2 regions of the Limnohabitans sp. TEGF005 genome follow, and region 1 is predicted to be linked to the other one. Evidence: riboswitches for the same ligand, from Rfam matches in the RefSeq annotation. Region 1 holds a riboswitch; the other holds the start of a gene.
The links. Region 1 has a riboswitch for S-adenosylhomocysteine ahead of ahcY (adenosylhomocysteinase). Riboswitches for the same ligand answer to the same signal wherever they lie in the genome.

Region 1 (11,020 bases):
TCGATTACTTCAAACCTTACTGAGCTGCCTTGCCGCAGTGAAGCACCATGTCCGCAACCCGCTTTCATGACCTCCAAGTTGCACGCGTCGCACCCGAAGCTGCAGGCGCTGTCGCCATCTCACTGGTCGTGCCACAAGACCTGCGCAGCCGCTTTGACTTTCAACCCGGTCAGTTCCTGACCCTGCGTGCCAGCATCGGCGGTGAGGATGTGCGCCGCAGCTACTCCATCAGTTCGGCCCACAGCCAACTGCAAAAACAAGGCGTGCTCGAAGTGGGCATCCGTCCAGTCGAAGGTGGTGTGTTCTCCAACTGGGCTGCGACCCAACTCAAAGCCGGTGACACTTTGCGCGTGATGCCGCCCGATGGCCGGTTTGTGGTGCAAAGGCCCCGCGCCATTCACCGCGTGGGCTTTGCCGCAGGGTCAGGCATCACGCCCATCTTGTCCATCTTATCGAGCACGCTCGAAGACCTTCCCGAATCGAAGTTCACCCTGGTCTACGGCAACCGCCGCATGGACAGCGTGATGTTCAACGAAGCGCTGCAAGACCTGAAAGACCGCTACCCCGACCGCCTGACACTGATCCACATCTTGTCTCGCCAAGCCCAAGAGGTGCCCTTGCTAGAAGGCCGCATCGATGGCGACAAAGTGCGCGCCATCATCGACGCATTCTTGCCCGTGGGCAGCATGGACGAAGTCTTTGTCTGTGGCCCGGAAGCCATGATCGAGGCCACCGAGCAAGCGCTGCTGAACGCAGGCGTCAAGGCCGAACGCATCCGCACCGAGCGCTTCAGCTCCCCCACACTGGATGCGCTGTCGCCAGAGCAGCGCAACCAAGCCGTGCTGGGTCACCAAGCCACACGCGATGCAGGCGAAGTGCAGCTCACGGTGGTGCTGGACGGCAAGCCCTATGACATGCCGATGAACAGGAACGAGAAAATTTTAGACATCGCCTTGTCATTGGGCTTGGACCTGCCCTACTCGTGCAAAGCCGGTGTGTGTTGCACCTGCCGCTGCAAAGTGGTCGAAGGCACGACCGAAATGGAGAAAAACTTCACACTCGAAAAGCCCGAGGTCGAGCAAGGCTTCATCCTGTCCTGCCAGGCCCACCCCACCAGCAAGCGGGTGGTGGTGAGCTTCGACGAACGTTGATGCACGGTCTGTTTTAAAAAGCATCAAAAACGCCCTGCATTGCAGGGCGTTTTGCTTTGAACCAAAGTCCAGGTCAAAAACGATACCCGAGACCCACCCCCACCAAAACGGGGTCGAGCTTCAAGGTGCCCTGATTGGCCGTGCCGAGAAAAACATCAGAGCGGATGTACACCTTCTTGATGTCAAAGTTCAGGGACCAGTTTTTGTCCAACGGAATGTCCATGCCCACTTGCAAAGCACCGCCCCAGCTGTGGTCATCCAATGTCGCGCCGCCATCCAGCAGATTAACGCTGGTGATCTTGGTGTAATTCACGCCCGCGCCGACATAGGGCTTGTAGCCATCCAGCCCTGTGAAATGGTATTGCAAGAGCAAGCTCGGAGGCAAATGCTTGAACGTGCCAATCGGTGCACCGCCCAAGGACACGGTCTGTTTTTGGGGCACCGTCAAGACCAGCTCGGCCGCGATGTTCGGGGTGAAGAAATAGCTGACATCCACTTCCGGGATGGTCTTGTTATTGACCGACAAGCCCAGCCCCGTACCGTCTCTGTTGGCCATGTCCAAATGCACAGCGCGGGCACGCACCAACCAAGGGCCTTCACCCGAAGCTTGAGCCATGGCGGCAGTCGCAGAACAAGCAGCCAGCACGGCTGCAACGATGGTGAGTTTTTTCATGTTGACTTTCCTTATGAACGAAGAGAAGAGCTTTGTGCTCAAGTTCATTGGATGTCCAAACCGCCACCGCTCATTTGAGGTTGATCAAACCTCTCAGCGCGAAGCAGCGCCATCTTCTCTGAGCTTGGTTCATGTCAACCATGTCCGTCAAAGAAGCGTGCTGTGTGCGCTTCACAACCGACGCAAAATAGCCGTCGTGGCTGCACTCTGGTTCATTGTGTAAAAGTGCAAAGCAGGTACGCCGCCGTTGATGAGTTGCTCACACAAGTCGGCCACCACATCCAGACCAAACGCCTTGATCGAGTCGATGTCGTCGCCATAACCTTGCAAACGCAAACGGATCCAACGGGGAATCTCTGCGCCACAAGCGTCTGAAAAGCGCAGCAACTGCGACGAACTGGTGATCGGCATGATGCCGGGCACGACAGGCACATCCACACCCAGTTTGTACGCATCGTCCACAAAGCGGAAATACGCATCGCTGTTGTAAAAATATTGCGTGATGGCCGAATTGGCACCGGCTTTGACCTTGGTGGCAAAGGCCTGCAAATCGGACTCTGGTGACTTGGCTTGCGGGTGGATTTCGGGATAGGCCGCCACTTCGATGTGGAAGTCATCGCCGGTCTCCGCGCGGATGAACGCCACCAGATCGCTGGCGTAATGGAACTCGCCACCTGCGCCATAGCCGCTTGGCAAATCGCCGCGCAGAGCCACCAAGCGCTTGACACCCATGGCCTTGAGCGTGGCCAACTCGGCGCGCACCGAAGCCTTGGTGGCACCAATGCACGAGAAGTGCGAAGCCGCTGCCACGCCTTCAGCCAGGATCGCGCCCACGGTGGCAAAGGTGCCTTCTTGCGTAGAGCCGCCCGCGCCGTAAGTCACTGAACAAAATTCAGGCTTCAGTGCGTACAGCTTCTCGCGCACGCCTCTCAGCTTGTCTGCGCCCTCAGGCGTTTTGGGCGGGAAAAACTCCAAGCTGATGGGCAACTTCAAACCAGACATCACAACACCTTCCAAAATTCAATAGTCGTTGGCCTTGGCATAGGCCTTGGCGGCCAGATCGGCCTCGTGCGCCAGGCGGGCGTCTTCGCGTGCGGGCAGCACCGCAGCCGGGTCAGGCCAGCAGGCCTGTACAAAAAATTCACGGTTGCCGTCACCGCCCTCAATCGGGCTGTTCAACCAAGCCGTCACTTGCATGCCCAGATCGGTCAGGGCAGTGCGCACACGGTTTTCGATGAAGCCATACAAGCTCTCGTCTTTCACAATGCCGCCCTTGCCCACCTGACCGGGCTGCAATTCAAACTGGGGTTTCACCAGCATGAGCAACTGTCCTGTGGGTTTGAGCAAATGCACGACGCCAGGCAATACCAAAGTGAGCGAGATGAACGAGACGTCGCCCACCATCAGGTCAAAACCCTCCAGTGCATCGGGCACGCGCTCGTCTCCGGGCTCCAGCTCGCGGGCGTTCACACCCTCAATGCACACCACACGTTCGTCTTCGCGAATGCGCGGATGCACTTGGGCATGGCCGACATCAATGCCGACCACCTGCGCAGCGCCTTGCTGCAGCAAGCAATCGGTGAAACCGCCTGTACTTTGGCCCACATCCAGACACCGCAAACCTTCAACCTGAGCGCCCGTGACCTTCAAAGCCCCTTCGAGCTTGAGACCACCGCGCGACACGTAGCGCGATTCGGCGTCATCAAGCAACTCCAGGGCAGCGCTTTCAGGCACCTCATCGCGGTTTTTCACAATGGCGCGCCACGTCCCGTCGGGCTGCTGCCACTGGACGCCCCCGGCGATCAGTCGCTGTGCCTGAGAACGAGAAGCGGCCAGGCCGCGCTCGACGAGAAGTTGATCAATACGCATTCGGTGGGGTTCTGACGAGAGGGGTTGAGTTGGGCAAACAAGAAGCGCAGCCATCGCTCGCAGCACAGGCCATCACTGGCTTGCAGCGCTGCGCGCGATGCAACACCCATCAATAGCGGTAAGTGTCTGCCTTGTAAGGGCCGTTTTTGGACACGCCGATGTAGGCGGCTTGTTCGTCACTCAACTCGGTCAGCATCGCGCCAACTTTGGTGAGGTGCAAACGGGCCACTTTTTCGTCCAGGTGCTTGGGCAGCACATAGACCTTGCCGGCATCGTACTGGTCTTGCTTTGTGAACAGTTCGATCTGGGCGATGGTTTGGTTGGCGAACGACGACGACATCACGAAGCTGGGGTGGCCGGTAGCGCAACCCAGGTTCACCAAGCGACCTTTGGCCAACAAGGTGATCTTTTTGCCATCAGGGAAGATGACGTGGTCGACTTGGGGCTTGATTTCGTCCCACTGGCACTTTTCCAAGGACGCGACGTCGATCTCGTTGTCAAAGTGACCGATGTTGCAAACGATGGCTTCGTCCTTCATGGCGGCCATGTGCTCGTAGCGGATCACGTTTTTGTTGCCGGTGGCCGACACAAAAATGTCGCACTTGTCGGCGGCGTATTCCATGGTCACGACTTTGTAGCCTTCCATGGCAGCTTGCAACGCGTTGATCGGGTCGATCTCGGTCACCCAGACTTGGGCGCTCAAAGCGCGCAGGGCTTGGGCAGAACCCTTGCCCACGTCACCGTAACCGGCCACGCACGCAACTTTGCCAGCGATCATCACGTCGGTGGCACGTTTGATGGAGTCCACCAAGGATTCGCGGCAGCCGTACAGGTTGTCGAACTTGCTCTTGGTCACCGAATCGTTCACGTTGATGGCGCGGAACATCAGGCTGCCTTTGGCGGCCATTTCGTTCAGGCGCAGCACGCCGGTGGTGGTCTCTTCGGTCACGCCAATGATCTGAGCACCCTTGCGGCTGTACCAGGTTGGGTCCACCGCCAGCTTGGCCTTGATGGCGTTGAACAGACATGTTTCTTCTTCGCTCGTGGGGTTGGCGATCAAAGAAGCGTCGGTTTCAGCGCGCTTGCCCAAGTGCATCAACAAAGTGGCATCGCCGCCGTCGTCCAAAATCATGTTGGGGCCTTCGCCTTCGGTATTGGCAGCACCGAAGTCAAAGATACGGTGGGTGTAGTCCCAGTAGTCGGCCAAGGTCTCGCCCTTGATGGCGAACACCGGCGTGCCGGCAGCGGCAATGGCGGCGGCGGCGTGGTCCTGGGTCGAAAAGATGTTGCAAGAAGCCCAGCGCACATTGGCACCAAGCGCTTGCAGGGTTTCGATCAGGACAGCCGTCTGAATGGTCATGTGCAAGGAACCGGTGATGCGGGCGCCTTTCAAAGGCTGGGCCTTGCTGAACTCTTGGCGGATGGCCATCAGGCCGGGCATTTCGGTTTCAGCGATCTTGATTTCTTTGCGGCCCCAATCGGCCAAGCCGATGTCGGCGATCACGCAATCGGCGTTGATGGTGGTGTTCAAACGTGCATTCATGTGAAAAGCTCCAAAGCAATGTGAATGAACCACACGCGTGGATGAAAGCACTGAATGGGAAAAACAGGCTCACCGCACGTCGAGTGGATGAGCGTCGTTGCTGTTGAAGTGTTCCGAGCCTCACGCCCCGCTGCCGACTTTGTTCAAAGCCAGGGGGCGCTGCAACGCTCCTCGGAAGCGGCAATTATACGAAGAAAGCTCAGTCGCACGAAGTCAGCCGGTAAAATCACCCCTCCGCCAGCCCGTCAGGGCTTGGCCACCACGGGGGCAGCTTTGCCACCCGTATGACCTCAGGACCCCTTGTGACTTACGCCAACGAGACCCGGCGCCGCCGGACTTTTGCCATCATTTCCCACCCCGATGCGGGTAAAACCACGCTCACCGAAAAGCTGCTGCTGTTCTCGGGCGCGATCCAGATCGCCGGCTCGGTCAAGGCCCGCAAGGCCTCACGCCACGCCACCAGTGACTGGATGGAAATCGAAAAGCAGCGCGGCATCTCGGTGGCCTCTTCGGTCATGCAGATGCTGTACCGCGACCACGTGATCAACCTGCTCGACACGCCCGGCCACAAAGACTTCTCGGAAGACACCTACCGCGTGCTCACCGCCGTGGACTCGGCACTCATGGTGATCGACGCGGCCAACGGGGTGGAAGCACAAACCCGCCGCCTGATCGAAGTCTGCCGTCAGCGCGATACGCCCATCATCACCTTCGTCAACAAGATGGACCGCGAAGTGCGCGACCCGCTCGACATCCTGGACGAAGTCGAGCGCGAGCTGGGCATGCCCTGCGTGCCCATGACCTGGCCTGTGGGCCAAGGCAAATCGTTTGGCGGCATCATCAACCTGCGCACGCAGGCCATGACGGTGTTTGACTCGGGCAGCGAACGCCTGCCGCAAGACTTCGAAACCATCCCGCTGACCGAACAAGCCCAACTGGCCGAGCGCTTTGGCCTGGAGTGGCAAACCGCCATGGACAGCATGGAACTGGCCACCGGCGCATCGCCCGCGTTTGACGAAGCCGCCTTTTTGGCGGGCAAGCAAACGCCCGTGTTTTTCGGCTCCGGCGTGAACAACTTCGGCGTGATGGAAGTGCTGGACGCCTTGGTCGATCTGGCACCGCCACCGCGCCCCCGCACCAGCAACCTGCTGGTCAACAAGCAGCCCGTGGTCAAAGAGATTCAGCCCGAAGACAGCGCGTTCTCGGGTGTGGTCTTCAAGGTGCAAGCCAATATGGACGCCAACCACCGCGACCGCATCGCCTTTGTGCGCATGGCGTCTGGCAAATACACCCCGGGCATGAAACTCAAAGTGCAGCGCACGGGCAAAGAACTGCGCCCTACCAGCGTGGTCACCTTCCTCTCGCAACGGCGTGAAGCGGTGGACGAAGCCTACGCGGGCGACATCATCGGCTTTACCACCCATGGCGGCGTGCAGTTGGGTGACACCATCACCGATGGGGCCAACTTGCAATTCACCGGCCTGCCGTTTTTTGCACCCGAACTCTTCATGACCGTGATTTTGAAGAACCCACTGCGCACCAAGCAGCTGCAAACCGGCCTCGACCAACTGGGCGAAGAAGGCGCGATCCAGGTGTTTAAACCCGAAATCGGCGGCCCCATGCTGCTGGGCGCGGTCGGTCAGCTGCAATTTGAGGTGGTGCAACACCGTCTGAAAGCCGAATACGACTGCGACGTGCGCCTGGAAGGCTGCCAATACACCGGCGCACGCTGGATCACCGCCGACACCCCGGCGGAGTTGCGCGAGTTCACCAACGCCTACCCGCAGCGCATGTCACTCGACGCCGCGGGCACGCTGGCCTACTTGTGCACCAGCCCCTACGACGTGCGCCTGGCGCAAGAGCGCTTCCCCAAAATCCATTTCCACCCGCTGCGCGAGCATGCCGGCCTGGCGCTGGGCAGCGCGGGCTGACACCGCTGATGCAGACTCTGCAGCTTTTCTCACCCCCAAAAATCGTTGGCATCTTCACCGACATCGACGACACGCTGACCACCGAAGGGCGCATCACACCCGATGCCTTGCAAGCCTTGGCTGACCTGAAGGCGGCGGGCCTGCAGGTGGTGCCGATCACCGGGCGCCCCGTGGGCTGGAGCGAACCCTTTGCGAAAAGCTGGCCAGTGGATGCCATCGTGGCCGAAAATGGCGCGGTCGGGCTGCGCCATTCAGCCGAACAGGGTTTGCACAAGATTTACCAACAGGATGCGGCCACACGCAGCGCCAACTTCGACCGTATGCAGGCTGTGCTGGCGCACATTGAGCGCACGGTGAGCGGGGCTTGCCGCTCACAAGACAGCGCAGGCCGAGAAACCGACATCGCCATCGACCACAGCGAATTCACGCACTTGCCCCCCGCCGCCATCGATGAGGTGGTGCAGCTCATGCAAGCGGCAGGCATGACCGCCACCGTCAGCAGCATCCACATCAACGGCTGGTTGGGCACGCACAGCAAACTCACGGGGGCACGCTGGATCGTGCGTGAACTCTGGGGCCGTGATCTGGATGCCGAAATCGACCGCTGGATTTATGTGGGAGACTCGACCAATGACCAAGTGATGTTTGAACACTTTCCACACACTGTGGGAGTGGCCAACATCCGACGCTTTGAAGCGCAGCTGACGCACCCGCCGCGCTACATCACCCAAGGCGAACGCGGCGCAGGCTTTGCAGAGCTGACCCGGCACCTGCTGACAGGTCAGACCTGAAAACCACACTTTCGTGGCCATCTGCTCGATACACACAAACACACACTGACTGGACCCGCGCATGAACGCCCCCACCCTTTTGACTTGGTCTGAAAAAGACACCCCACGCTCTGCCCTGTGGCGCTCCGACCAAGTGCTGCCCAAAACCGTGGTGCTGGCCGACGACACCATGACCGCCGACACGGCCTATCGCCTGGCCTGTGCCGGCACCGGTTTGCTGTGGCGCAGCGATTTTCAGAACGCACGGCAAATGCTGCAAGCGCTGACACGCCGCATCGACAAGCCCAAAAAGGTTCGCGCTAAAAAGCAAGACCCGAATGCACCCGTGATCCCAGGTGCGGTGTTCCACACCCACCGCCAGGCACAAGCGCAGCGCACGCGAATCCTGAGCCAGGTCTTGATTGAATTGAATGGCGACTATGGCATTGACCTGCGCCGTGCACCCGATGCCAAAGCCGCCTGTGTGCAGGCATTTGGCCCAGCCGATGGACAAGCCTCGGTGGTTTCACTGCGCAGCTTGCAAGGCGTCATCGGTGCGTTTGAGTGGCGCAAAAACGGTGTCGAAGTGCCCGCCATGGGCGAGGCCTTGCGCATCTACCCACATTACGGCGTGTTCTCGCCGGTGCGTGGCGAATACGTCGAATTGGTGGCCAACGCACCCATGCCCGAAGCCTTTCAAGCCCACCCGGTGGCCTTTGACATTGGCGTGGGCACAGGCGTCTTGACCGCTGTGCTGGCACGGCGCGGTGCCAGCCACGTGGTGGGCACCGACATGTCGGAACGCGCTTTGGCTTGCGCTCTGGACAACTTGCAGCGCCTGGGCCTGCAAAATCAAGTGGCCTTGCAGCAAACCCATTTGTTCCCAGAAGGCCAAGCCTCCGTGGTGGTTTGCAACCCGCCCTGGCTGCCCGCGCGACCCACCACGCTGCTGGAGCAAGCGGTGTACGACGAAGGCAGCCAGATGCTCAAAGGTTTTCTGACGGGCTTGCCCGCGCACCTGTGCACAGGCGGCGAAGGCTGGTTGATCTTGTCGGATCTGGCCGAACACCTCGGCCTGCGCACCCGCGAAGCCCTGCTGGGCTGGATCGCAGACGCGGGCCTGGAGGTGTTGGGCCGCATGGACGTGAAGCCTGTGCATGCCAAAGCCCAAGACGCCAGCGACCCGCTGCACGCCGCCCGCTCAGCCGAAATCACTTCGCTGTGGCGGCTGGGCGTGGCGGGCTGATCACACCCGCGCCAACACAGGCCGCAAGGCCACACCGGTGTGGGTGCCCAAATGCACCAAGGCCTCTGGCGTCATGGCCGCCACAATGCGGCCCCCGGCGTTGCCGCCTTCTGGCCCCAGGTCAATCACCCAGTCAGCCTCGGCGATCACATCCAGATCGTGCTCGATCACGATCACGCTGTGCCCGGCATTGACCAAACGGTGCAACACGCTGATGAGCTTGTCCACATCGGCCATGTGCAGCCCCACGGTGGGTTCGTCCAGCACATACAGGGTGTGCGGCGCTTTGTTGCCACGCTTGCCCACTTCGTCGCGCACCTTGGTGAGTTCGGTCACCAGCTTGATGCGCTGGGCCTCGCCCCCACTCAAAGTGGGTGATGGCTGGCCCAAGGTGAGGTAGCCCAAGCCCACGTCTTTGAGCAACTGCAAAGGGTGCGCGATGCTGGGCATGGTGGCAAAAAAGTCCACCGCCTCATCGACCTCCATTTGCAGCACATCACCAATGCTCTTGCCGCGCCAAGTCACGGCCAATGTCTCGGGGCTGAAGCGTGCGCCACGGCAGGTTTCGCACGGCACTTTCACATCGGGCAAAAAGCTCATCTCAATCGTGCGCAGGCCCTGCCCCTCACAGCTCGGGCAGCGGCCCTCACCGGTGTTGAAGCTGAAGCGCCCGGCAGCATAGCCTCGCGCTTTGGCCTCCAGGGTTTCGGCAAACAGTTTGCGGATGGTGTCCCAAAAACCAATGTAGGTGGCCGGGCAAGAGCGCGGCGTTTTACCAATCGGTGTCTGGTCGACTTCGAGCACTCGGTCAATCGTCTCAAAGCCTTGCACATCGCTGCACGCGGTCAAGGGCACGCGCTGGCCAGCGTCTTGCGCGGTGCGGCCCGCAAAGGTCGAACGCTGGCTGACCAGCGCCTGCACATTGGCCAGCAACACGTCGCGCGCCAATGTGGACTTGCCCGAACCACTCACACCCGTCACGGCCACCAAACGCTTGAGAGGGATCTGCACATCGACTTGGCGCAGGTTGTGCAGATTGGCGCCCGTCAAGGTGAGCCATTGCAAATCCACACCACCCGCAGCTTCTTTGTGGGGTGATGGCGTGGGCGACGATTTTGGCGTACCCCCGACGTATGAGGAGCCCGCGCCATCGCCCCACAAAGAAGCATCCACCACACGTCGCAACTGCATCGGATGCTTCATCGCATGCAGCAGATAACGGCCGGTTTGCGAATCGGCGGCGGCGGTGATGTCGGCCACCGAGCCTTCGGCCACCAATCGGCCTCCGCGCTTGCCCGCGCTAGGGCCGATGTCAATGATGTGGTCGGCACGGCGGATGGTGTCTTCGTCATGCTCCACCACCACCAAGGTGTTGCCCTTGTCGCCCAGCTTGTGCAAGGCGTTGAGCAAAATCTGGTTGTCGCGGGCGTGCAGGCCGATGGTCGGCTCGTCCAGAACGTAGCAAACGCCTTGCAAATTGCTGCCCAACTGCGCGGCCAGACGGATGCGTTGCGCCTCGCCACCCGACAAGGTGGGCGCACCCCGGTCCAGCGTGAGGTAACCCAAACCCACCTCTTCAAGGAATTCGAGTCGACTCTTGATCTCGGGCACCAGATCGCGGGCGATGTCGGCATCGCGTCCGGCGAGCTGCAATTGCCCCACCCACAGCCTCACATCGCTGACCGACAAGCTGGCAATGTCGGTGATGCGCCAGCCTTGACCAGGCGCAACGCCCAGGCGAACGGCACGCGCGGTGGCGTTCAAGCGGGTACCTTCGCAGCGGGGACAAGCCACATCGGCCAAATCCTCGATTTCCGGCTCGGCAAAGGTTTGCTCT
Region 2 (11,020 bases), 440 kb from region 1:
TCGGGGCAAGCAGGGTAGCCGGGTGCGGGGCGGATGCCTTGGTACTTTTCAGCAATCAGATCTTCGTGGCTCAAGCCTTCTGAGGCGGCGTAGCCCCACAGGTCGGTGCGCACTTTCTTGTGCAGGCATTCGGCCAGCGCTTCGGCCAGGCGGTCTGCCAGCGACTTGAGCATGATGGCGCTGTAGTCGTCGTGCGCGGCCTCAAAAGCCTCGGCGCGTTTGTCGGCACCAATGCCTGCGGTGACGGCGAACACGCCGACGTAATCCTGGGCTGTACCTTGCGGCGCGACAAAGTCGGCCAGGCAGCGGCTGGGGCGCATCACGCCATCGATCTTGTGTTTTTCGGTTTGCTGACGCAGGCCGCGCCAGGTCATGGCGACTTGGCTGCGCGATTCGTCGGCATACAGCGCGATGTCGTCGTCATTCACTGTGTTGGCGGGGTACAGGCCCAGCACCGCGTTGGCCGTCACCCAACGGCCTTCGATGATTTTTTGCAGCATGGCCTTGCCGTCGGCCAGCACCTTGCGGGCTTGTTCACCCACGATCTCGTCATCCAGGATGGCGGGGTAAGGCCCGGCCAAATCCCAGGTCTGAAAGAACGGGCCCCAGTCGATGTACTGTGCGATTTCGGCCAAGTCGTAGTTCTTGAACACGCGGCGGCCAATGAACTTGGGCGCGGCAGGCACGCCTTGGGTCCAGTCGATTAGCGTTTTGTTGGCGCGGGCCTGCGCCAGCGTCCACATTGGGGTTTGTTTTTTGTTGGCGTGCTGCTCTCGCACCTTGGCGTAGTCGGCGTTCAGTTCGCTGATGTATTTGGCCGCCTGATCTGACAGCAAACCCTGCGCTACGCTCACGCTGCGCGAAGCGTCGGGCACATAGACCACCGGGCCGCTGTAGTTGGGCGCGATTTTCACGGCGGTGTGCACGCGGCTGCAGGTGGCACCGCCAATCAACAGCGGCATCTGGCGCTCACGGAAGTACGGGTCTTTTTCCATCTCGGCCGCCACGTACTGCATCTCTTCGAGGCTGGGTGTGATCAGGCCCGACAGGCCGATGATGTCGGCGTTTTCTTCTTTGGCTTTGGCCAAAATTTCGTGGCAAGGCACCATCACGCCCATGTTGACCACTTCGTAGTTGTTGCACTGCAAGACCACGGTGACGATGTTTTTGCCAATGTCGTGCACATCGCCCTTGACGGTGGCGATCACCATCTTGCCCTTGGCCTTCACGTCTTGGCCTGCAGCCTCTTGGGCGAGTTTTTCGGCCTCGATGTAGGGCAACAAATGCGCCACGGCCTGCTTCATCACGCGGGCGCTCTTGACCACTTGCGGCAAGAACATCTTGCCCTGGCCAAACAGGTCACCGACCACGTTCATGCCGTCCATCAGTGGGCCTTCAATCACATGCAAGGGGCGGCCACCTTGGGCCAACACGTCTTGGTAAGCGGCTTCGGTGTCTTCGTTGATGAAGTCGGTGATGCCGTGCACCAGTGCGTGACTCAAGCGCTGCGCCACGCTCACCGGCGCTTCGGGCGTGCCGCGCCAAGCCAACTTGGTGCTCTCGTCTTTGGCCGCACCTTTGGCGCTGTCGGCAATTTCGACCAAGCGCTCACCCGCATCAGGGCGGCGGTTCAGCACCACATCTTCCACGCGCTCACGCAGCACAGGCTCCAGGTCGTCGTACACCCCGACCATGCCCGCATTGACGATGCCCATGTCCATGCCCGCCTGAATGGCGTGGTACAAAAAAACGGTGTGGATGGCCTCGCGCACCGGGTCGTTGCCCCGGAAGCTGAACGAGACGTTGGACACGCCGCCCGACACCTTGGCGCCCGGCAGGTTTTGCTTGATCCAGCGCGTGGCGTTGATGAAATCCACCGCGTAGTTGTTGTGCTCTTCGATGCCGGTGGCGATGGCAAAAATGTTGGGGTCAAAAATGATGTCTTCGGGTGGGAAACCCACCTCATCAACCAGTACCCGGTAAGCGCGTTCGCAAATCTCGACCTTACGCTCGTAGGTGTCGGCCTGGCCTTTTTCATCGAAGGCCATGACCACAGCAGCCGCCCCATAGCGCTTGACCAGCTTGGCTTGGCGCTTGAATTCGCCCGCGCCCTCTTTCATGCTGATCGAGTTCACGATGCCCTTGCCCTGAATGCAGCGCAGACCGGCCTCGATCACCGACCATTTGCTCGAATCCACCATCACCGGCACACGCGCGATGTCGGGCTCACCGGCCATCAGGTTCAAAAAACGCACCATGGCCGCCTGGCTGTCGAGCATGGCTTCGTCCATGTTCACGTCGATCACCTGCGCACCGTTTTCGACCTGCTGACGCGCCACGGCCAAAGCCTGCTCGTACTCGCCGTTCAAAATCATGCGGGCAAAGGCCTTGGAGCCGGTCACGTTGGTGCGTTCGCCGACGTTGACGAACAGTGAATCGGTGCCGATCAGGACAGGCTCCAGACCGGACAATTTCATGGGGGGAACAACAATGGATTTGGACGCGACAACGGACACAGGCTCACCTTGGGCTTACAGGTGAGCGTCGTTGTGCAAAAACAATCAGAAATTGAATACCCCAAGCCTGACCTGCTGCACCTGGACGGTGGCGGGCTGCAACGCTCCTTGGGGAAGGTGGATTTTAATACTAGTAGGGTTCGTGGCCTATTACAGATTAGGCAGACCACAAGTTAAAGAGGCCTCTGATATCAGAGGCCCCAAAATAAACTGAACAATCTTTTAATGAACAGACGCTAAGAACTGCTCGGAGCGGTCTGTTGCCACAAATTTGACAATTCCACGCGTCTGCTCAGAGCAACCTTTAAGTATCAAGCGCTGCATAATTTGCGGCCCATCTCGAAGAATGAGAGCACCCAACAGCTCATCTACAAAAGACTGTGTGACCTCCACTCCTGTGAAATTAACCACCACATCTTGCCCATCCCGGAGAGCCGATTCAATGGAGTGACGGATGGGAACCGCAGATGAGCGCATACCAATCATGCGGCCCAAGGCGTGCTGCTGAAGTGCGATTTGCGTAGTCATGAGGCGTCCTCAAAAGTTAGGGGGAGCTAACGAGGTCATTGGATATCAGGGTTGAATCATACTATTACTCGTCAAACCTCAACACAACTGGTACTTTTACTTGTTTTGCCTCCCCAACCGGAGGCAACAAGTCAGAAATTTTGACAGAAGGTAATTTTGCGCCGGTGAAAGTCACCGAAATCGCAACGCCATCCCAACAACCCGGCAAAACCTTGATCTGATCACTGCGTTTTGTTGCTATCGCTAAGTTTTCAGCGAACAAGGCGTCACCGCTGACGATGTGAACCGTACCTCCGGTCTCTTTGGAAATTCGAACGGTAGTCGTCAAGCCAACGCCCTCATTCACACTCTCCCCAAATGGCCCCATGTCACGATTGCAGCTAACTTTGGGTTTGAGCGCAGTTTTGATCGCTGCGCCATGCGTATTTTCTGGCAGTTCTGCATGGTTCTTTAATGTCGCCAAAAAGCCACAACCATTGTCCACCACCGCAACCTCTACACGCCCACCAACTAGTGCATCCTTGTAAAACTGGGCAGCTACCCATACTGATGCATCATGAGCACCTTCGCGACGAGCGTGGGTCAGTGAGTTTTCGATCAACTCGGAAAGTGCATAACGCAAGGGTCGGTAATACTGGTCGTACTCCAAATCTATAGCTTGATCATTGTTTGTTTTCTCAGCGCGCCCAATGATCATGAACACAATAGCTGCAGCCAATTGATCGGCCACTGCCTCTGATGTCCCACTATCAACGATATGAGTGATTTCTAACAACTTGCTCCTCAAATCATTTCGTTGACGATTTACCGGAACATCTACTGCGTCAATGTCGTTATCGACGAAGAAATTCATGCGCTCTAGATAACTGACAGTCTTTGCGTCTAACCATGTCAATGCAACACGTCGCTTCTGAGCTTGAACCTCACTGATCGCCGCAGACAACGCTGTCATCCCAAAAGGATCAATGAAACGAACCTTAGAACAATCCAGCTCTACATTGCCTTGAGCAGCACGCGCTTCACTGAGAGCAGAAATCAATGGCGCAATATCTCTCACACCGACGACCTCCGGCAAGGTCAGACTGATGTCATCACGGTTTTTGTAAAAATTCATTTTTATATTTGAAAAATCAGCGAAACAAATCCCGGACCCTTGCAAACGCCTGCCCAGTTTCCGCCATGTATCGAGCCTTGACAGACAGCACATGGTCTAGTGGCAACTCACGCGCAAGGCAATCAGCGATATCTAGGCCATCCATACAAAGGACACGCTTGCCTCGCCCAAACGCTATAAGTCCTTCATCAGAGAAACCGCTGTCACTCACAAACAGGCCACGCGTCCATGCTGCCTTCTGCTCAAGCTTGCCGTGGAATGTGTGCAGTTCTGCAACGCCAATTTTTTGAGCGTGCCATTTGGCTTCCAGCAAGTAGGTTTGGCCTTCCAACTGAAAGCTACCGTCGATTTGTTCGCCATGCAGACTGAATGGCTCACGCGCTGACAAACCGAACGCATCAAATAGTTTTTTGAGAAAGATTTCAAATGCATAACCACGCGCATGCGGAGCCAGTGTTGCGATTTGAAGCAACTCTGCTTTGAGCAACTGAAACTTGGGTCGGTCTGTCGCGGGCGTTGGTTGATGTGACGATTGAGTACTGACCGTCTGTCCTGCCAACTTATTAATCAGACCTAAAAAACGACCTTCAGCATTAGGCACTGCTTCGCTTTGCCCGCGTCGTTGGCGAACCGCCTCGCGGTATTCCCACAGTGCTTGCAAAGTACGGATGAGCAGTGGCTTGTCTACCGTGCGAAGAAAGCAGCGCAGGCGCTTGGCTTTAGAGCGGCCATCTAAAGCATAAGCAGGGTTATCAATGTCAATATTCAGCTCTTCGGCAAAGAAGATGGCGAATGTTCGATCAGAAAAGTCCAAAACATAGCCAGCACCCATATCGAACAATTCTTCAATCAGCAGCATGTCAACGCTGCGGATATGCGAGCTCACAGGAGCAATCATTCTCAAACCTCAGCCACAAGTGATTTGGACAGGTTTGCCACCACGACACGTGCTTTGACGATCTGGCGCCGTAAATCAGCGCAAAGGCTGCGGAGTTCGTTGACTCGGGTAACGATGCGAGATTGCTCGGTCATTGGCGGCAAGCCAACAATCAACTCACCAACTTGCTTGGTCGATATGTGCGGAACGCCGTTGCTTCGCCCTGGATCAATCGTCCCAACAAACAAATCCGACTGCAGCCAAAGTTCCAAAAATTCAAGGGACATTGCAATTGGATGGGGTGTCAGACGTGCCACCCGCTGAAGCAACAAGCAAGGCAAATCAGCCTGTTGGATCACTGCGTACTTCAATCCCGTGGAGATGATTGGACGATCAAGCGATAAGACGACATCACCAACTTTAAGATCGAACTGCGAAAACTCATTTGCCGCATTGGTATCAATGCAAGCTGGTTGTGACCAATCGACATACCCATGGCTGATGTTCAAGTTTCTCAACAACCGTGTACCGGTTGGTTTAAACCATTCGCTTTTAAACGCGTAACCATTCAGCATCTCGACCAACTCACTGATGCGAGCGAAAGACCACCCCTGCGGCAACTCAAACGGTTTTTCTTCGTCGGTGATGGGTGGCAGGGGTTTGTCGCGTTTGATCTTGCCTTGGGCAATGAGGTGATCTTTTTCGGTGCGGATTTTTTGCAGGAGGACGCTGGCGGGTTCGTCGGTGGGGTCTTGGGGGACGAGGAGGCCGCGCACTGCCAGCTGGAGGATGGTTTGTTCGAGGGCGTCCACGGCTTCGGGGCGATCGAGCAGCAGGTCGAAGTGGGTGGCGATGCGTTGCCAGTTGTCGGCCAGTGCCTCGGGCGTTTCGCTTTGGGTGAGCGTGCCCAGCAGGGTGTTCACGAGTTGGGCGTGTTGCTGCGCTTCGAGCTGGCCGCTGGCTTCGAGGGCGTCGCACAACGACATCAAACGGTCTAGCTTTTCCTGCGCTTCATAGGTAATCAGCGGTACAGGCACTTCGGCAATTTTCCCAACCGTCAAGCTCACGTTCGCTGTCCCCGACATTCGTGAGACAAGCAGTTCATCTTTAAAAGTGGAAAGGTATTCGTAAAGATAGCGCGGATGAACCACCTCTGGAAACCGGGATTGGACAGTGCAAAGAATGCTGCCAACCGCATACTTGCCGTCTTGGTAATGGATGCGTTTCAGACTTGCATCGCCATGCCCCGTTGATGAGACCAATGGGATGATGACGGAAGGACCTTCGAAATCAAAATGGTCTGCCGTTAAGCGGCCTTCCGCCGTCACTACAAGCGGATACCCCCCTGGAACTGCATCCTTGATTCCAGTTTTACCTTTTTCTATGGTTGCTATCGCCCCAAGCTCAACGACAAATTCATTGCCAACGGAAAGTAGGTCTTCAGACGGATTAATTTCTGATGCGCTTTTACGCAATCGAACCTTGTTAGTTTTATTCGAAGCGGCAAGCGCATGTATTGAATTCAATGCTTCGGAAAGTTGTCGCTGCCGTTCATTTTGATCATCAAAGTCACCGCGAAGGGCTGATGCCAACACAAGTTTTCTGAGACCTGAAACTGATTCGCTGGTCCGCGCATCTAAGAGCAATTCCTGAAATGCAACTTCGTTCATCGGACAAACGCCTCAGTGAGCGTCTTTTTAATTTGATCTCGCAAGCCTTGGGCTTCAGCTCTCAACACTCGGTACTGGTCTAACAAATCGTCAGGGTCGTGGCTCACCACTTCGGCGGCGTGCGGGTTCTTTTGGTCGAGGTTGTAGTTGGCGGCTTTGATCTGGTCAATGCTCACCTTCCAAGCGCGTTCGTTTTCCACACGGGCGGCAAAGCCATCGGCCTCGGTGCCCCACCAGGCTTTTTCGGCATCGAACTCTTCGATGCGAATGGGCTTGGTTTTGTTGTAGTTCTTCACGCCCGCTGGGTAGGGGTGCTCGTAGTACCAAACGTGTTCGGTGGGCTTGCCCTTGGTGAAGAACAGCAGGTTGGTTTTAATGCCGGTGTAGGGCGCAAACACGCCGTTGGGCAGGCGCACGATGGTGTGCAGGTTGCATTCGGCCAGCAGTTGTTCTTTGATGCGGGTCTTCACGCCTTCGCCAAACAACGTGCCATCGGGCAGCACCAGCGCGGCGCGGCCATTGGTTTTGAGGATGTGCTTGATGAGCACCAAAAACAGATCCGCTGTTTCTTTGGTGCGCACATCGGCCGGAAAGCCGTGCTCGATGCCCGGCTCTTCGATGCCGCCAAAGGGCGGGTTGGTCAAGATCACGTCCACCCGGTCAGCCGGGGTGTAGTCGCGCAGCGGGCGGCTCAGGGTGTTGTCGTGGCGGACCAGGCTGGGCACCTCGATGCCGTGCAGCATGAGGTTGGTCACGCACAGCATGTGGGGCATCTGCTTTTTTTCAACGCCGAGGATGCTGTTTTGCAGCGTGGCTTCTTCTTCGGTGTTGTGCACTTGTTTGCGCAGGTGCTCGATGGCGCAGACCAAAAAACCGCCCGTGCCGGTGGCTGGGTCCATCACGCGTTCGCCCAGCTGGGGGTTGACCATGTCCACCATGAACTGCGTCACAGCGCGGGGCGTGTAGAACTCGCCCGCGTTACCGGCGCTTTGCAGGTCTTTGAGGACTTTTTCGTAGAGGTCGTTGAACTGGTGGCGCTCGGCTTGGCGGTTGAAGTCAATCGCGTTGAGCTTGTTGATGACTTGGCGCAGCAGCTGGCCGCTTTTCATGTAGTTGTAGGCGTCTTCAAACACACCGCGTACCACATAGCCACGGGGGTTGCGCTGGGCGTCGCCGCTGAGGCTTTTGAGGGTGGCAAAGAGCTGGTTGTTCACAAAGTCCAGCAGGGCATCGCCCGTGATGCCTTCGGCGTCCGTGGCCCAGTTGCGCCAGCGCATGGCTTCGGGGATGGGGCTTTTGTAGTCGTCGCGGGTCAGCTCCAGCTCTTCTTCGAGTGCGTCAAACACCTTGAGGAACAAGAGCCAAGTGAGCTGCGAGATGCGCTGTGCGTCGCCATCCACGCCAGAGTCCTGGCGCATGATGTCTTGGATGGATTTGATGACTGAGGAGAGGTTGGACATGGTTTTCTTTACTTGCTCAAAGTCATTCAACGGGCCAAGACTTTTTTCTTTTCAGCGGCGAATTCTTCTTCGGTCAAGACACCTTTGACTTTCAAATCATGCAACTTGCTGAGCTCTTCGAATTTATCGACCGATGGAACAATTTTGCTTTCCGCTTCAATGACGTTTGAAGATGTGTCGTTCGGCAAAGCAACCGGGCGTTCGGTCTTCGGGCCTTGCTTGATATTTTTGTAAACACCCAAGCCTGCCCCAACAACTGCACCAGCGATAGGCCCAACCAGGGGAATGGGTACAGCCACAGCCGCACCAATCGCGGCTCCTGCCGCCGCGTCTTTGGTCATATCGGTCTTAAGTGCATCTTTTCCAAGACGCCCGACTTCTGTTGCTGTCTTGGTTGCAGCATCCACCAGAAAGTCGGCTGCACGTTTGATGTCTCCCGCATCAGGCCCCACATCTTTTGCGGATCTCACCAAATCACCAGCTTTGGATTTGGCTTTGTTGAATAGATCTTTCATTGTCTTTGTGTACCCGTGTTCGTTATGTAGATGTGTTGTACAGCTCGCGCTCCAGCGTTTGGAGTGCGCCCAGGTATTGGGGGCGACCGCCAAAGCTTTTGATGAGTTCCACGGGGCTTCCAAAGTCGGTGAAGGGTTGGACCTTCAGGACTTCGTTGCTTTCGATGGTGGCGATGCCTTCGTCGGCGTATTTGTCGATGAGTGCATCAATCACTTTGCGGGCCACCGGGCCGTATTGGGTGAAGGCGTTGCGCTTTTTGACGCGATTGGCGCGCTCGTGGCGGGTCAGGGGCGGCATGTTGTAGGCCACATGCAATAGCAAGTCGAAGGGGTCAAGGTCTTTGCCAATTTCTTCGGCCAGTGCTTCGATCAGTACGCCTTGTTTTTCGAGTTCTTCCACCAGGGCAGCTTTGCGCTCGGCATCGTTCCAGGCTTGCAAAAATTTGTCGAGCGAGTCGTATTGCTTGGTGAGGTTGATGCGGGTGTAATCGCGCAGGCTTTCGGTGATGAGCTTGCCGTCAGCGCTCAGGTATTGCACGCGCTCACGGGCCACCGCCACGATGACCATGCCGCCGAGGACGTATTTTTTGGGTTCGCTGTTGTTATCACCGCCACCTGCGCCGGGTGCGGTGTAGCCACCGGGAGTGGCGCCAAAGGGGTCAGCCAGCGGATCGGGTTGGCCCGTCACCAGGTGGCCATCAACGCCCGATGCACCTGCCAGCTCGTCGGGCGGGGTCACAGGGTCGCCCTCATTGGGCTGGTAAATCTGCACAGGTTCACCGTCAAACTTGGGGTCGGCAAACAGTTCGGTGGCGCGTTTGAAGTCGAGGATGGTGAACCAGGTTTTGCCCAGGTCTTCGCGCAGGCGGGTGCCCCGGCCAATGATCTGCTTGAAAAGCGTCATGGACTTGATGTTTTGGTCCAGCACGATGAGCTTGCAGGTTTGCGCATCCACCCCGGTGCTCATGAGCTTGGAGGTGGTGGCGATCACGGGGTAGGGCTTTTCTGGGTCGATGAAGTTGTCAAGCTCCAGCTTGCCCTCGGCGTTGTCGCCCGTGATTTGCACCACGTATTTGGGGTGGTCTTTGCAAATGTCGGTATTGGCATTGGCCAGCGCTTGGCGCATGCGGGCGGCGTGGTCGATGTCTTCGCAAAACACGATGGTCTTGGCGTAGCGGTCGGTGGCCTTGAGGTATTCGGTGATCTTGGCGGCCACCACTTGGTCGCGCTGTTCCAGAACCAGTTTGCGGTTCATGTCGGTGGCGTTGTAGATGCGGTCTTCGATCAGGTGGCCGTGTTTGTCGGTCATGCCCTGCGTGGGCCGCCAGCCAAAGGTGTCTTTGTCCAAGTCCACCCGCACCACTTTGTAGGGCGACAAAAACCCGTCTTCAATGCCTTGCTTGAGGCTGTAGGTGTAGATGGGTTCGCCAAAGTAGTCGCTGTTGGAGGTGTCCAGCGTTTCTTTGGGTGTGGCCGTCAAGCCCACCTGCGCGGCGTTGCCGAAATACGTGAGGATTTCACGCCAAGCTGAGTCTTCGTTGGCGCTGCCACGGTGGCACTCGTCCACCACGATCAGGTCAAAGAAGTCGGGGCTGAACTGTTTGTAGATGTTGCGCTCTTCTTCGGTGCCGGTGACGGCTTGGTAGAGCGAGAGGTAAATTTCGTAGCTTTTGTCGACCAACTTGGTGGTTTTATGGACTGCGAGGTCGACGTTTTCCAATGTGACTTGACCTTGGGCGTTGACCGTCTCGATGCCCTTGGCGTTGGGACTGAGCTTGGCCATCGCGCCCTTGAAGGGCCGAAAGTCATTGACCATGGTTTGGTCGATCAAGATGTTGCGGTCGGCCAAGAACAGGATGCGTTTTTTGGCACCGCTTTTCCACAAGCGCCAGATGATCTGGAACGCGGTGTAGGTTTTGCCGGTGCCAGTGGCCATGACCAGCATGGCGCGGTTATGGCCTTGGGCAATGGCCTCGACGGTGCGGTTGATGGCGTTGATTTGGTAGTAACGCGGCGTTTTGCTGGGGGCGTAGTCAAACTCGGCCACTTGGCGCACGGCAGGCGTCCAGCCTTTCCAAGTGCAATAGCGCTCCCACAGGTCTTGCGGCGAGGGGAATTCGTCCAGAGTGAGGTTTTTCTCCAGCACGCCATCGGCCAGCGTCGCATCGCGGAACACAAAGCCATCGCCATTACTGGCAAAGCAAAAGGGCACGCCCAGCAGCTCGGCGTAGTTGATGGCTTGGGCCATGCCTGAGCCCATGGGTTTGTTGTTGTCTTTGGCCTCGACTACCGCGATGGGGATGTTGGCTTTGTAAAACAAGGCGTAGTCGGCCCGCAGCA

Region 2: linked by a shared signal. The riboswitch ahead of metH (methionine synthase) and the one ahead of ahcY (adenosylhomocysteinase) in region 1 are both predicted to bind S-adenosylhomocysteine.

The regions. Positions count from the first base shown of each region.
Region 1 is NZ_AP029226.1:2,360,158-2,371,177, forward strand. It holds gene paaD (1,2-phenylacetyl-CoA epoxidase subunit PaaD) at 1-23, shown strand, start outside; gene paaE (1,2-phenylacetyl-CoA epoxidase subunit PaaE) at 48-1,151, shown strand; gene ACZ5RG_RS11440 (OmpW/AlkL family protein) at 1,225-1,824, opposite strand; gene metF (methylenetetrahydrofolate reductase [NAD(P)H]) at 1,996-2,826, opposite strand; gene ACZ5RG_RS11450 (TlyA family RNA methyltransferase) at 2,845-3,693, opposite strand; gene ahcY (adenosylhomocysteinase) at 3,803-5,236, opposite strand; S-adenosyl-L-homocysteine riboswitch at 5,319-5,415, opposite strand; gene ACZ5RG_RS11460 (peptide chain release factor 3) at 5,521-7,167, shown strand; gene ACZ5RG_RS11465 (HAD-IIB family hydrolase) at 7,176-7,958, shown strand; gene ACZ5RG_RS11470 (methyltransferase) at 8,020-9,183, shown strand; gene ACZ5RG_RS11475 (excinuclease ABC subunit UvrA) at 9,184-11,020, opposite strand, start outside.
Region 2 is NZ_AP029226.1:2,798,998-2,810,017, reverse strand. It holds gene metH (methionine synthase) at 1-2,477, opposite strand, end outside; S-adenosyl-L-homocysteine riboswitch at 2,533-2,632, opposite strand; gene ACZ5RG_RS13985 (STAS-like domain-containing protein) at 2,739-3,044, opposite strand; gene ACZ5RG_RS13980 (ATP-binding protein) at 3,109-4,158, opposite strand; gene ACZ5RG_RS13975 (restriction endonuclease) at 4,175-5,056, opposite strand; gene ACZ5RG_RS13970 (restriction endonuclease subunit S) at 5,059-6,705, opposite strand; gene ACZ5RG_RS13965 (type I restriction-modification system subunit M) at 6,702-8,165, opposite strand; gene ACZ5RG_RS13960 (SHOCT domain-containing protein) at 8,192-8,680, opposite strand; gene hsdR (EcoAI/FtnUII family type I restriction enzme subunit R) at 8,703-11,020, opposite strand, start outside.